Regions from separate parts of the Bacillus infantis NRRL B-14911 genome, predicted to be linked through region 1. Evidence: riboswitches for the same ligand, from Rfam matches in the RefSeq annotation. Region 1 holds a riboswitch; the other holds the start of a gene.
The links. Region 1 has a riboswitch for glycine ahead of N288_RS23750 (amino acid permease). Riboswitches for the same ligand answer to the same signal wherever they lie in the genome.

Region 1 (3,210 bases):
ATAGCTTTGCGTGTGCCGCAGAATTGCCGGCATCTATCATTAAGGTATGCTTATCCCCCGAGACAGCCATCAGGATCGGCCTGTCTGTCGGGCCGACAGGCGTTAAATATGAAATCCTGTCTGACCAGAGAACCAATTCTTGCTCCATCATTCAATCTCCTTTGGCTGATTTCTATGCCCTTTCTTTATAGCATAATTCAGGGAGATAATCATGGCCATCTTAATGTACTTCTTTAACCGCAGGCACTTCTGCCTTCTTCCCTCTGTAAAAATAGACTACATACAGCAGAAGGAACCACACAGGCGTCAGCAGGAGCGCCGGCCTTGTTTCTTCGGCAATCAGCATGATCAGGAGGATCATCGCAAACAATGCGAGAACGAGATAATTCACTAATGGAGTGAACGGCGCCTTAAAAGCAGATTCCGCATGCAGCTCAGGGCGCGTTCTTTTATACTTCAGATGGCAGATCAGGATGACGCCCCATACCCAGATGAAGCAGATTGCGCTGATGGTGGTCACAATGGCAAACGCCTGTCCTGGCAAGAGCTTGCTTAAAAGAGCCCCCACTGATACGACCAGGGCAGACAGCCACAGAGCGTTGGCCGGTACATGCTGCTTATTCAGCCTGTTCAGACGTGCCGGTGCCTGATTGTTTTTGCTTAGGCTGAACAGAATCCGGCTCGTTGAGAACAGCCCGCTGTTGCAGGCAGATGCAGCTGAAGTCAGGACGACGAAATTGATGATTCCAGCTGCAACCGGGATCCCGATGAGGCTGAAGGTTTTCACAAAGGGACTTTCTGCTGCATTCAGGTCCGTCCATGGATTGATCGACAAAAGGACGATCAAGGCGCCTACATAGAAAAACAGGATGCGGAGCGGGATCTTATTGATGGCAGCCGGGATATTTTTCTGCGGGCTGCTCGTTTCCGCTGCCGAAACGCCAACGAGTTCCACGCCAACGAAGGCAAAGACTACCATCTGGAAGGAAAATAAGAATCCTGCCGCCCCGTTCGGGAATGCTCCGCCATGTTCCCAGAGATTGCTCAGCGAAACGGTTCCCGCATCGGTCTTAAATCCGGTGATCAGCAGGAAGATGCCGACTGCGATCAGCCCAAGGATCGTAATTACTTTTATTAGGGCAAACCAGAACTCCAGCTCCCCGAACAGCTTGACCGTCAGCAGGTTGAATCCGAGCAGGATAATCAGGGAGATGATGGCCGGCACCCATTGCGGGATGTCGAACCAGTATTGAACATAGACGCCGACTGCGATTACATCGGCCATCGCGGTCATGATCCAGCAGAACCAATAGGTCCAGCCTGTCACAAAAGCTGCCCGCGGTCCAAGATAATCTTCGGCGATATCTGTGAAAGATTGATAGCCTGCTTTTGATAAGAGCAGCTCCCCAAGTGCCCTCATGACAAAAAACAAGGCGGTTCCGACGAGCAGATATGCAAGGATGATGGACGGGCCGGCCTGCTGGATTGCTTTTCCGGACCCAAGGAACAACCCTGTCCCAATCGTGCCGCCAATCGCGATCAACTGTACATGCCGATTGGCTAAATCTCTTTTTAACTCCTGCTGTGCCATTCCTGATTCCTCCTCTTAAAATGGGGTCTGACCCCTTAGATGTGAACTATTGAACACAAAGTTTTACTGCAATAAAAAAAGAGACTGGGGAATCCCCAATCTCCTGATCATCAGAATAACGAATATAAAGGCAAGTCATAAAGCATGCCAAATGTATATCCAATACTCTTCTGTCCTTTTGCCTGAGATGGTGAACCCTTCGGCGCCGCGGAAACCCGCGGTCTCTCCAGAAGCTGCTCCTGCCACAGCACGACCCATGGCATTCATAGCTTGGTATGAAATTATACAGCAATATTTTTTATATAATAGTAGCGAACGGGTCGTTTGTCAACCGTTCCGTTTTCCTTCTCTAACAAAAAGAAAAAGGCGCCTCCCCGGGGAAGCACCTCTTGTACCATTATTTAGACAGATTCAAAGCCTTTTCGGAAACATAGAAATCTTTTCCGTTAAAGACCGTGACGCCATCGAGTTTTTTCGTGACAATCCTGTTGTTCTGTACGATATGAGCGATATTTTTGTTCACAGGCAGTTCGATCTTTGTCTTGCTTTTTTCTGCGATAAAGACCGGGTTGTTCGCATCTGTTACATCAATGCGGGTCTTGTAGCCTTTTTTCTCAAACGACTCTTTCGCATTGACGAACAGCTTGTCTGTAACGGATTTCAGGTTGAAGCCCATATGCTTTGCCATTGCTTTAGCAATATCAGTGTTATCGATCAATCCAAAAGGCCTTGATGGTCCATATGCGTACAAGAATACATCCTCGCCGGTATGCCCGCCAGTGGAGAAGCCGATATTCGCGCGGTTTGCGAGCATTTTGGCCATATCAGACTGCAGGTTTGCGGACGCCTTCAATTTATCGAGTTCTTCTTTTGTCAGATTATCCAATCCGTACAGGCCGGCCACTTTTTCCATGTTTGAGCGGTCTGCTTTCAGTTGGCTTAAAGCCCCTTCAAGTGTCATGGACGCTTTTTTCAGCGGGTCGATATAAGCTGATACAGGAATTTCCGGGTAATTGCTGTTTGTGTTGACGTTCCCCATTGTGATTCCGCTGTTTCCGTGGTCACTGACTGCGATGACCATTGTGTTGCCGTCTTTTTTCGCAAAATCGAGGGCTTCTTTCACTGCATCATCAAATGCCAGTACATCACTAAGAATTCCGACGGTGTCATTGGCATGCGCTGCCCAGTCCACCTTGCTTCCTTCAACAAACAGGAAGAAGCCTTCTTTGTTCTTGTCCAGCGTTGTGATCGCTTTTTTCGTCATATCAGCCAGAGAAGGCTGGCTGCTCTTAGCAGCCTTTCGGTCAAAGTCATAGGCCATTGCGGAAGGCGCAAATGAGCCCCAGATTTTATTTGATTTCGATTTTAGGAGGGCTTCCTTTGTCTCGACAAACTGGTAGCCGTTTTGGCTGATCACATTCAATAGATTCTCGCCATCAACGCGGGCATTCTTGGTTGTTCCTGGTGCCAGAGATTCTTTGCCTCCGCCAAGGACTACATCAATGCCCTGGTATACCTGCTGCTCGGCAATGTCCTGATAATTGCTGCGGTGCGCCGCATGTGATGAAAATCCTGCAGGCGTTGCATGCTGAATTTCAGATGTGGAAATGATTCCTGTC
Region 2 (3,210 bases), 1.5 Mb from region 1:
ATAATGATCATAGACACCGGCTCCGAGGAAGGATGAATTGGACCTGAGGTCGGCATTCTTTCCTGCCAGCTTGGTAAGCTCCTTCAATAATGCCGTTTCCGGCTTTGCCGGTTTAATATTGTACTCTCCCTTAAACCTGACAGCTTCAGGTATATCACTGAACAGTTCATCAATCGAACTTGCCCCGATCTTCTCAAGCATTTCCTTTTTGTCTGTTTCTGTCATAGGCAGATAGCGATGCGTCATGTTTTTCCCCTCCGTCACTTCTTATCTCTTTTATAAAAAGGTGTGGCAGCTATAACTGCTTTCAGCCGTTTGCCGCGGATTTCAACTTCTACCTCATTGCCAAGCTCCGCATATTGGGTCTTGATCAGGGCGAGGCCGATGTTCTTCTTCAGGGTCGGTGATTGTGTGCCTGTCGTCACTTCGCCGACCTGCTCTCCATCCGCCAGCACCGGATATCCGTGGCGCGGGATTCCCCTGTCAATCATTTCAAGCCCGACCAGCTTTCTCGGCACACCATTTTCTTTTTGCTGCTTGAGGACAGGCTTGCCGATGAAATCAGCTTCTTTATTAATCTTTACAGCAAAACCGATCCCGGCTTCAAGGGGGGTAACGTCTGGCGACAGCTCCTGCCCGTACAGCGCAAGGTTTGCTTCAAACCTCAGGGTGTCGCGGCAGCCGAGCCCGCAAGGCAGCACACCTTCTTCTTTTCCGGCTTCAAGGATATCATTCCAGATGCTTGAGGCATCATCCGAATGGCAGTAGATCTCGAATCCATCTTCGCCCGTATAGCCGGTGCGGGAAACGAGCGCTTTCTTTCCATTCAGATCCACGTCACTGCTGAATTTAAAAAAGCCAATTTCGCTTAGATCCTTTTCGCCTGCAAGCTTCTGGAGAATCCCTTCAGCTGCAGGTCCCTGCAAAGCAAGCTGGGCAGTCTGATCAGATAGATTCCTGATGTCAGCGCCGTCAATCAGATGATCTTCAAGCCACTGATAATCCTTTTCTATGTTTGCCGCATTGACAACCAGCAGATAGTGATCATCCTCGAATTTATACACAAGCAAATCGTCAACAGTGCCGCCGCTTTCATAGCACATCGCGGTATATTGTGCACCGCCGCTTTTGAGCTTGGAGATATCATTGGTCATCATTTTTTGCAGAAAATCCTGGCTGGCTTGCCCTTTCACTTCTATCTCTCCCATATGGGATACATCAAACAGGCCTGCTTTTGTTCTTACGGCTTCGTGCTCATCTTTGATGCCAGTGAACTGCACCGGCAGGTCCCAGCCGCCAAAATCGATGGTTTTTGCTCCAAGCTTCCGGTATTCCTCATATAATGGTGTACGTTTTAGCTGCGACATTCACTTGTCCCCCTTGATCCAAATAATAAATACAAGATTGCTAACCATGAGGCTTGAACGCCTGAAGGTTTTGGGCACGAAAAAAGGACAGAGAAATCCCCCGTTCCTAACGAGGGTCTCTGTCCTGGCACCTGAAAGTTTACCTTTTACCGGTTTTCCCCTTTGGTGGCTTCCTAAATGAAGCACTCTCCAGAGCCGCGTCCAACAAGGGTTCTTTTGCCTGAGAGATTCACATGAATGCTTGCTCCTTCGGCGCTGTATACACAGTCTCTCCCCTTATTCTCATCCGCATTTATAATTTTTTCCAATATGGCCATACTATTCAATGAAGAATCCGCAGCATGCTGCTGATGGCCGTTCGGAGCCAAAATTTGTTTAATGACAAATTTCGAAACATTCAAAGCTATTATCATCCTACCATCCTATTTCAGATTGGGCAATATATAATTTGAGACGCTTCTTTTTACCCGCAGGACTCCCCGGGGGCATTGCCAAGAGGGGCTTAACTACAAGCGAAGGAGCTGTTTTACCATGCCAGTCCAGATCGATTTTGATTCTACATGGCAAACCGAGTTTCTATCAAGAATATCCAATGACGGACCTTGGGGGAATTGGGAGCTTTACAGACTTGCTGCAGAGGTCGAGCAGCATACCATCATCCCCGAATTCAATGGCCTCCAGGCTCCGGGGCACTTGCCGGACCTGACGCCGCTGCCCCACCAGCTGGAAGTTGCCAGGCAGGTAGTTGAGAATATGAACGGAAAAGCGATATTGGCCGATGAGGTCGGGCTCGGAAAAACAATTGAAGCGGGACTGATACTAAAAGAATATATGATTAGGGGTCTCGTGAAAAAAGTCCTTATCCTGGTTCCAGCCTCTCTTGTCACCCAGTGGGAAATCGAGCTGAACACAAAATTCTACATACCGGCAGTTGCCCAGCGCAAGGCTTATGTGTGGGAGCAGTGCGATGTGGTGGTATCTTCCATAGATACAGCCAAAAGGAATCCGCACCGCGACATCATTTTTTCACTTGATTATGATTTGATTATCATCGATGAAGCTCATAAGCTGAAAAACAGCAAAACGAAAAACTATGAATTTGTCCAGAGCCTGAAGAAGAAATTCTGCCTTCTCCTTACTGCTACACCGATCCAGAACAGGATAAGCGAGATTTTCAACCTCGTTTCTCTCTTGAAGCCTGGCCATCTGGGTAATGAAACAGCTTTTTATGAAAAGTATAAGAAGGATTCACGCTCGCTCGATGACAATGCCCACCTGAAAGAGCTGGTCAATAAAGTGATGATCCGGAACAGGCGGGCTGATACCGGGATTGAATGGACAAAACGGCATGTAGAAACCATCCCGATTGAATTTTCCAAGGAAGAAAGAGATCTGTACGAATCTGTTACAGAATTGAGAGGGGAAGGAGATTGGGTCAATTCAAGCCAGTTCTCCGTCATGACCCTGCAGCGCGAGGCCTGCAGCAGCCGGGAGGCAGTCTTTTATACGCTCCGCAATATGGTTTCCAGGCAGGAGGCCCCTTCTGATATGTTTCAGGAACAGATTCAGTTCCTGGTCAGCAAAGTGGAGAAGGTTCAGAGAAATTCTAAAGCAGAAAAAGCGCTCGAGCTTATCAAAGGCATTGACGATAAGGTCATCATTTTCACAGAATACAGGGCGACCCAGCTTTACCTACAATGGTTCCTGAAGCAGCACGGCATCAGTTCTGTCCCTTTCAGGGGCGGTTTCAAAAGGGGTAAGAAGGATTGGATGAGAGAGCTGTTCAAGAACAATGTCCAGGTCCTGATTGCGACAGAGGCCGGAGGTGAAGGGATCAACCTCC

Region 2: it holds a riboswitch for glycine, as region 1 does, so the genes downstream of both, gcvT (glycine cleavage system aminomethyltransferase GcvT) here and N288_RS23750 (amino acid permease) in region 1, are expected to answer to the same signal.

Annotation. Positions count from the first base shown of each region.
Region 1 covers NC_022524.1:4,789,599-4,792,808, forward strand. Annotated here, with positions in the region: gene N288_RS23745 (MBL fold metallo-hydrolase) at 1-151, opposite strand, end outside; gene N288_RS23750 (amino acid permease) at 221-1,591, opposite strand; glycine riboswitch at 1,752-1,831, opposite strand; gene N288_RS23755 (alkaline phosphatase) at 1,989-3,210, opposite strand, start outside.
Region 2 covers NC_022524.1:3,284,454-3,287,663, forward strand. Annotated here, with positions in the region: gene gcvPA (aminomethyl-transferring glycine dehydrogenase subunit GcvPA) at 1-246, opposite strand, end outside; gene gcvT (glycine cleavage system aminomethyltransferase GcvT) at 261-1,367, opposite strand; glycine riboswitch at 1,485-1,562, opposite strand; glycine riboswitch at 1,566-1,653, opposite strand; gene N288_RS16660 (DEAD/DEAH box helicase) at 1,899-3,210, shown strand, end outside.